Regions from separate parts of the Superficieibacter sp. HKU1 genome, predicted to be linked through region 2. Evidence: predicted binding sites of a transcription regulator. Region 2 holds the regulator's gene; each other region holds the start of a gene.
What was found. The regulator PurR, encoded in region 2, represses purine synthesis genes. The targets are predictions, from matches to a motif close to CANGCAAACGTTTGCNTG.
Positions count from the first base shown of each region.

Region 1: the regulator PurR is predicted to act here: its motif matches at 527-544, upstream of carA (glutamine-hydrolyzing carbamoyl-phosphate synthase small subunit).
Region 3: the regulator PurR is predicted to act here: its motif matches at 1,120-1,137, upstream of pyrC (dihydroorotase).
Region 4: the regulator PurR is predicted to act here: its motif matches at 1,094-1,111, upstream of cvpA (colicin V production protein).

Region 1 is NZ_CP119754.1:888,340-890,545, forward strand. Features, by position in the region: gene dapB (4-hydroxy-tetrahydrodipicolinate reductase) at 1-308, shown strand, start outside; gene carA (glutamine-hydrolyzing carbamoyl-phosphate synthase small subunit) at 764-1,912, shown strand; gene carB (carbamoyl-phosphate synthase large subunit) at 1,931-2,206, shown strand, end outside.
Region 2 is NZ_CP119754.1:2,466,365-2,468,570, reverse strand. Features, by position in the region: gene punR (DNA-binding transcriptional activator PunR) at 1-829, shown strand, start outside; gene purR (HTH-type transcriptional repressor PurR) at 831-1,856, opposite strand; gene P0H77_RS11795 (YnhF family membrane protein) at 2,154-2,206, shown strand, end outside.
Region 3 is NZ_CP119754.1:1,963,958-1,966,163, reverse strand. Features, by position in the region: gene grxB (glutaredoxin 2) at 1-364, shown strand, start outside; gene P0H77_RS09305 (lipoprotein) at 487-1,047, shown strand; gene pyrC (dihydroorotase) at 1,189-2,206, shown strand, end outside.
Region 4 is NZ_CP119754.1:3,150,373-3,152,578, reverse strand. Features, by position in the region: gene folC (bifunctional tetrahydrofolate synthase/dihydrofolate synthase) at 1-322, shown strand, start outside; gene dedD (cell division protein DedD) at 312-1,001, shown strand; gene cvpA (colicin V production protein) at 1,166-1,654, shown strand; gene purF (amidophosphoribosyltransferase) at 1,688-2,206, shown strand, end outside.

The sequences.
Region 1 (2,206 bases), 1.6 Mb from region 2:
TGGCTATGGGCGAAGCGATTGCTCAGGCGCTGGACAAGGATCTTAACGATTGCGCGGTCTATAGCCGGGAAGGGCATACCGGTGAGCGCGTGCCGGGCACCATCGGTTTTGCCACCGTGCGGGCTGGCGATATCGTTGGTGAGCATACGGCGATGTTTGCCGACATCGGTGAGCGAGTAGAAATTACCCACAAGGCGTCAAGCCGGATGACGTTCGCCAATGGTGCGGTTAAATCAGCTTTGTGGCTTAAAGATAAGGATAGCGGCCTTTTTGATATGCGAGATGTGCTTGATTTACACAGTTTATAACTTTTATTACCCGTCGTGATGTGGTTATTGTAATCACAATTTATTGATTACAAAGGGCAATATTTTATTGCCCTGTTATTTTACCCCATAATTTCATTTTTTATTGGCTGACAGCGTAAATGTCAGGTTTAAATGTTGTTTTAGCCATTTCTGCCGTTCATTTTCTTCCTGGGAACTCACTTTTTATACTTTTCCACTTTTTTTCTCATTGTACAGAGTGCGCAAGCGTTTTCGTCACAGGTCTGGCGCTGGTTTTTGACGGCAAAAGCCAGTATTCAGCACAGGGGGCACAAAATAACAGTATAAATCGCGCTTTAGGTTGACTTTAAGACGACTTATCTGCAGAATGCCGCCGTTTGCCAGAAATCCACCGGTAAACGAAATTTGCATTGATTCAGGCCGTATTTATGAATTAATATGCAAATAAAGTGAGTGAATATTCTCTGGAGGGTGTTTTGATTAAGTCAGCGCTATTGGTTCTGGAAGACGGAACCCAGTTTCACGGTCGGGCCATCGGGGCAACGGGTTCGGCGGTTGGGGAAGTCGTTTTCAATACTTCAATGACCGGTTATCAAGAAATCCTCACTGATCCTTCCTACTCCCGCCAAATCGTCACTCTAACTTATCCCCATATCGGTAATGTCGGCACCAATGAAGCCGATGAAGAATCCGCTCAGGTTCATGCTCAAGGGCTTATCATTCGCGATTTACCGCTGATAGCCAGTAACTACCGCAACACCGAAGACCTCTCTTCTTATCTCAAGCGTCATAACATCGTGGCCATCGCCGATATCGACACCCGTAAGCTTACGCGTTTGCTGCGTGAGAAAGGCGCGCAGAACGGCTGCATCATCGCCGGAGATAACCCGGATGCGGCGTTAGCGCTGGAAAAAGCGAAAGCCTTTCCCGGCCTGAACGGGATGGACCTGGCAAAAGAAGTGACCACGGCGGAAACCTATAGCTGGACGCAGGGCAGCTGGACGCTGGCAGGTGAACTGCCGGAAGCGAAGGCGGAAGAAGACCTGCCATTTCATGTGGTTGCCTATGACTACGGCGCAAAGCGCAACATTCTGCGTATGCTGGTGGATCGCGGCTGCCGCCTGACCATCGTTCCGGCGCAAACCTCTGCCGAAGAGGTGCTGAAGATGAACCCGGACGGTATTTTCCTCTCCAACGGTCCCGGCGATCCGGCACCGTGCGACTATGCCATCACCGCAATCCAGAAATTCCTTGAGACCGACATTCCGGTCTTCGGTATCTGCCTCGGCCATCAGCTGCTGGCGCTGGCCAGCGGCGCGAAAACCGTGAAGATGAAGTTCGGCCACCACGGCGGCAACCATCCGGTAAAAGATATCGACAATAATACCGTGATGATCACCGCGCAGAACCACGGTTTTGCGGTTGACGAAGCGACCATGCCCGCCACGTTGCGCGTGACGCATAAATCGCTGTTCGACGGCACCTTGCAGGGCATTCACCGTACCGACAAACCGGCGTTCAGTTTCCAGGGGCACCCGGAAGCCAGCCCCGGTCCGCACGATGCCGCGCCGCTGTTCGACCATTTCATTGCGTTAATCGAGCTTTACCGTCAGTCCGCGAAATAATCAGGAGTTAAGAGAGCCATGCCAAAACGTACAGACATAAAAAGTATCCTGATTCTGGGCGCTGGCCCGATTGTTATCGGCCAGGCGTGTGAATTCGACTACTCCGGCGCGCAGGCGTGTAAAGCGCTGCGCGAAGAGGGCTACCGCGTCATTCTGGTGAACTCCAACCCGGCCACCATTATGACCGACCCGGAAATGGCCGATGCCACGTATATCGAGCCGATCCACTGGGAAGTGGTGCGTAAAATCATCGAAAAAGAACGTCCGGACGCGGTGCTGCCGACCATGGGCGGC
Region 2 (2,206 bases):
TTATACCGTGCGTCAGATGGAAGAGTGGCTGGGGGTGCCGCTATTTGAGCGGCGCCATCGCGATGTAGAGTTAACCCCGGCCGGCAGCTGGTTTTTAAAAGAAGGGCGCACTGTTATCAAAAAAATGCTGATCACCCGTCAGCAGTGTCAGCAAATTGCCAATGGCTGGCGCAGCCAGCTTCCCATTGCCGTAGATAATATTGTCAGGCCCGAACGTACCCGGCAAATGATTGTCGATTTCTATCGCCATTTTCCTGACGTCGAACTGATTGTTTTTCAGGAAGTGTTCAACGGTGTGTGGGATGCGCTGGCCGATGGGCGGGTGGAACTGGCCATCGGCGCAACCCAGGCTATTCCGGTCGGTGGGCGCTACGCGTTTCGGGATATGGGAATGCTGAGCTGGAACTGCGTTGTCTCCTGCGACCATCCCCTCGCAAAACAGCCGGGGCCGTTAAGCGACGATGAGCTACGTAACTGGCCTTCACTGGTGCGCGAGGATACCTCACGCTCGTTGCCAAAGCGCACGACGTGGCTGCTGGACAATCAAAAGCGCGTCGTGGTGCCGGACTGGGAGTCATCGGCAACCTGTATCTCAGCGGGTCTTTGTGCGGCGATGGTGCCTTCACATTTTGCCCGGCCATGGACAGATTCGGGCGAGTGGGTCGCGCTGGCCCTCGAGAACCCGTTTCCTGATGCGGCCTGCTGCTTAACCTGGCAGCAGAGCGATATCTCGCCCGCGCTGGGATGGCTGCTGGAGTATTTGGGAGACAGCGAAACGCTGAACAAAGAGTGGCTGCGGGACCCGGAAGAAACGGCTCCCGCAGGCTAACTTAACGGCGGTAGTCGACGAACGGACCATCGGCTACCGAGCGGCGTTCAATCAGGCGGGGGTGCACCTCAATGGACTTCGATTCAACCCGCTTATTCACAATGCGATCCAGCAGCATATTAAACGCGGCTTCGCCGAGGGAATCTTTCGGCTGATGAATCGTCGTCAGCGCTGGCGTAAAGAAACGGGCATTGCGCACGTTATCGTAACCAATCACCGAAATATCCTGCGGCACGCGCAGGCCCATCTCATCGGCGGCACATAATGCCCCCATCGCCATGATATCGCCACCGCAGAAGACGGCGGTGGGGCGCTGGGACTGATTGAGGATCTGTTGCATCGCCTGATAGCCGGATTCCGGTTCGAAATCCCCCTGGACAATCCACTGTTCAGGGATCGTGACCTGAATTTCGTCCATCGCTTTCATAAACCCGGCCAGACGCCCGGCCCCGGTATTACGTTCCAGCGGACCTGGAATAATACCGATATCACGATGGCCGCGTTCGATCAGATAGCGCCCGGCCATATAGCCACCTTTAAACGCGTTATCAATCACCGAGTCGGTAAAGTCCGCTTTTGATTCGCCCCAGTCCATCACTACCATCGGAATGTGACGGTATTCTTCCAGCATGCTTAATAGCGATTCAGGATATTCAGAGCACATGACCAGTAGGCCATCGACGCGTTTTTGCGCCATCATCGACAAATAAGCGCGTTGCTTTTCAATATCGTTCCACGCATTGCCAAGGATCAGGGTATAACCTTTCTGGAAACAGCTTTTTTCAACCGCTTCAATAATTTCGGCAAAATAGGCCGCTTCACTGCTGGTCGCCAGCAGGCCAATCGACTTGGTGTGATTAACCTTCAGGCTGCGGGCAACAGCGCTGGGAGAATAGTGAAGTTCTTTAATTGCCGCCCACACTGCATTACGCGTATCTTCAGCAACAAAACGGGTTTTGTTGATAACGTGTGACACAGTTGTAGTGGAAACGTTTGCGCGTTTCGCGACATCTTTAATTGTTGCCATTACATCTTACTCCGGACCCTGGCCTGAACGCCTGCAAATAGGAGGGTAAACGTTTGCCTTCACACACCCCTGGCGCAATTTTGCGATCATTGCTTAGGTCGGGAAATCGACACAGAACGTCAGGTGGGGGTCAATGGCTGGTACGCTTATAATTAAGCGTGGAATTTTGGCCGATCCTGATGAAAAGGGAAAGAGAAAAAATGTATATCAATCTAAATCCTGCAAGATTTTCGCCGTTAAGTGTGTAAAAATGAACAAGCTCACTTTTCACAGGGTCATAACAAGGAGTAAAAATTGATGAGTGCCGATCTTAAGTTTTCTCTGGTAACGACCATTATTGTGCTGGGGTT
Region 3 (2,206 bases), 500 kb from region 2:
CTACGTTAACCGTTTGCTGATCCCGCGTTTTGCGAAATCACCGTTTGATGAATTTTCCACCCCGGAAGCGCGTCGATATTTCACGGAGAAAAAAGAGGCCCAGTTGGGCAGCTTTGCCGATCATCTTGCCCATTCCGCCGGGCTTATTAAGAATATCAGCGACGATTTGCGCATTCTGGATAAGCACATTGTCAAACCCAACGCGGTGAATGGTGAGCTTTCTGAAGATGACATCCATCTGTTTCCGCTATTACGAAATCTGACCATCGTCGCCGGGATCAACTGGCCGACCAGGGTGGCTGATTACCGCGATAACATGGCGAAACAGACACAAATCAATCTCCTTTCCTCTATCGCATCGTGACCGTCTGGCGGACGGAAATCCGTCCGCCACTCCTTTTAAGCTTTTTCCTCTGTTAATTTCTGTGCTGACAGTACATGCTGCTTGTGTCAGGATAGATGACAGGCATGATGCAGAGGAAACCCATGAAGAAGATCGTTATTGCCGCCGCCCTGATCGTCAGCGGCCTGATTGTCGGATGTAACCAGCTGACTCAGTACACCGTCAGCGAGTCGGAAATTAATCAGGCGCTACAAAAACGAAATAATTTTTCCAAAGATATTGGTCTGCCGGGCGTGGCCGATGCACATATTGTCCTGAACAACCTTACCAGCGCCATTGGCCGTGAAGAGGCAGATAAAGTCACGCTGAGCGGCGATGCGTTTCTGGATATGAACTCCCTTTTCGGCAGTCAGAAAGCCACCATCACCCTGAAGCTGAAAGCGCTTCCCGCCTTTAATAAAGAGCAGGGCGCGATTTACCTGCAGGAAATGGAAGTGGTGAATGCTGACGTCAAGCCAGACAAAATGCAGCCGGTGGTGCAAACCCTGCTCCCCTATTTGAACCAGTCACTGCGCAACTACTTCAATCATCAGCCCGCTTATATGCTCAAAGATGATGGCGGCAAAGGGGAAGCGCTGGCCAAAAAATATGCAAAAGGTATTGAAGTGAAGCCGGGGGAAATCGTTATTCCTTTCACCCATTAATCGCTTTATCCTCCTCTCACGCAAGTCTGCAAAGTGCGCTTTCAGGCTTGCGTCATACAATAAAAGAGTGCAAACGAAAACGTTTCCGCTTATCCTTAGTGCCCGGCAAAAAACAGCCCTGATACCCGCCGGAGCGCTCTAATGACTGACCAACCGCAAGTACTTAAGATCCGCCGCCCTGACGACTGGCACCTCCATCTGCGCGACGGAGAAATGCTGAAAACCGTCGTACCTTATACCAGCGAAATTTATGGTCGTGCGATTGTCATGCCCAATCTGGCACCGCCTGTGGTAACGGTTGACGCCGCGATAGCCTACCGTCAGCGCATTCTGGATGCCGTTCCTGCCGGGCATACTTTTACCCCCCTGATGACCTGTTACCTGACCGATTCTCTCGATCCGGCAGAGCTGGAGCGTGGTTTTAACGAAGGCGTATTTACCGCCGCCAAACTATATCCTGCCAATGCCACCACCAACTCAAGCCACGGCGTCACCAGCATTGATGCCATTATGCCGGTGCTGGAGCGGATGGAAACGCTGGGTATGCCGCTGCTGGTGCATGGCGAAGTCACCCATGTGGATATTGATATTTTTGATCGTGAAGCACGGTTTATTGAAACCGTTATGGAACCACTGCGCCAGCGCTTACCGGGGCTGAAAGTGGTATTTGAGCACATCACCACCAAAGATGCGGCGGATTACGTGCGTGAAGGCAATGAACGGCTGGCGGCGACCATCACTCCCCAGCATTTAATGTTTAACCGTAATCATATGCTGGTGGGCGGCGTGCGGCCTCATCTTTACTGTCTGCCGATCCTCAAGCGCAACATCCACCAGCAGGCGCTGCGAGAGCTGGTAGCCAGCGGTTTTGACCGCGTTTTTCTCGGCACCGACTCTGCGCCACATGCGCGTCATCGTAAAGAAGCCAGCTGCGGCTGCGCAGGCTGTTTTAGCGCCCCGACCGCGCTTGCCAGCTATGCAACCGTGTTTGAAGAGATGAACGCGCTGGCGCACCTGGAAGCATTTAGTTCCCTTAACGGTCCGCGCTTCTATCAATTGCCGGTGAACGACACGTTTGTTGAGCTGGTTCGCCAGGAAAGCCAGGTCGTCGATTCTATCGCCCTGCCTGACGATACGCTTATTCCCTTCCTTGCAGGCG
Region 4 (2,206 bases), 680 kb from region 2:
TCTCAAAACGCAAGCAAAAACCGGGCGCGTGCTGGCGGTCATTGGTATGCTGCACGATAAAGATATTGCCGGAACGCTGGCCTGCCTGACTGACATTGTGGACAGCTGGTATTGTGCACCGTTAGAAGGGCCGCGCGGCGCATCGGCAGAGCAGTTACTGGCGCATTTACCTGACGGCGAAATCTATGCCACAGTAGGGAAGGCGTGGCGCGCCGCGATGGCGAATGCACAGCCAGAAGACACCGTGCTGGTGTGTGGATCGTTCCACACGGTAGCGCATGTAATGGAAGAAATAGAGGCGGGGAGATCCGGTGGCAAGTAAGTTTCAGAACCGTTTAGTGGGCACTATCGTGCTGGTGGCGCTGGGCGTTATCATTCTGCCCGGCCTGCTCGACGGCCAGAAAAAACATTATCAGGATGAGTTTGCTGCAATCCCGCTGGTGCCGAAAGCGGGGGATCGTGACGAGCCTGATATGCTGCCTGCCGCAACGCAGGCGCTACCTGCTCAGCCGCCGGAAGGCGCGGCAGAAGAGGTGAGGGCGGGCGATGCTGCGGCACCGACGCTGGACCCGTCGCGTCTGGCGGCGAACAACGGCGCAGATATCGATCAAATCCCGGTCCAGCCCGATCCGCCAAAACCGAAACCGGCCGACAAACCGCAGCCAAAACCGGCGCGTGACAAAGCCAGCGAACAACTGGCCGCGGCCAGCGAAACGCCGCCAGCGAAGCCCGTCGCTGAAGATAAACCTGCGCCCACCGGCAAGGCGTATGTGGTGCAGCTGGGCGCGCTGAAAAATGCTGATAAAGTCAGCGAGATCGTCAGCAAACTTCGCGGCGCCGGATACCGGGTTTATACGTCGCCTTCGACGCCGGTACAGGGTAAAATTACCCGCATTCTGGTCGGGCCCGACGCATCGAAAGATAAGCTTAAAGGCTCGCTGGGTGAGCTGAACCAGTTATCGGGGTTGAACGGCGTAGTGATGAACTACAGCGTGAACTAGGGCGAAGGGCTTTGCCCCTCGTACCCCAAAATGGCGATGGCGTTGATTGTTTTTTCAGCGCCATTTTTATTTGACCAGGGACGGGAAATCCCTACGCAAACGTTTTCTTTTTCTGTTAGAATGCGCCCCAACTGGACGACAGGGCGTAACATCGTGGGACATATATGGTCTGGATTGATTACGCCATTATCGCGGTACTGGGCTTTTCTTGCTTAGTGAGCCTTATCCGCGGCTTTGTTCGTGAAGCATTATCGCTGGTGACATGGGGCTGTGCCTTTTATGTTGCCAGCCATTACTACACGGAACTGTCTGTCTGGTTTACGGGCTTTGAAGATGAACGGGTTCGAAATGGGATTGCTATTGCGGCGCTGTTTATTGCGACGCTCATCGTAGGTGCCATCGTGAACTACGTGATAGGTCAACTGGTGGAGAAGACCGGGCTGTCGGGTACAGACAGGGTATTGGGGATCTGCTTCGGCGCATTGCGTGGGGTACTGATCATCGCTGCTATCCTGTTCTTTCTTGACACGTTCACAGGGATGGCGAAGAGCGATGACTGGCAGCACTCGCAGTTTATTCCTTATTTTTCCCCCGTCATCAGATGGTTTTTCGAATACCTCCAAAGCTCGTCAAGTTTCTTGCCCAAAGTATAAACTTTGGGTCGTAGCTTAACGAGGAAAAGACGTATGTGCGGTATTGTCGGTATCGCCGGTGTTATGCCGGTCAACCAGTCTATTTATGACGCGTTAACGGTGCTTCAGCACCGCGGGCAGGATGCCGCAGGCATCATCACCATTGATGCGAATAACGGCTTTCGTTTGCGTAAAGCTAATGGTCTGGTGAGCGATGTGTTCGAAGCACGTCACATGCAGCGTATGCAGGGCAATATGGGTATCGGCCACGTTCGCTACCCAACAGCTGGCAGCTCCAGCGCCTCTGAAGCGCAGCCTTTCTACGTTAACTCCCCTTATGGTATTACGCTTGCTCACAACGGCAATCTGACCAACGCGCACGAACTACGTAAAAAGCTGTTCGAAGAGAAGCGTCGTCACATCAACACCACGTCTGACTCTGAAGTTCTGCTCAACGTGTTTGCCAGCGAGCTGGATAACTTCCGCCACTATCCGCTGGAAGCAGACAACATTTTTGCCGCCATTGCCGCCACCAACCGCCTGATCCGCGGCGCTTACGCCTGCGTGGCGATG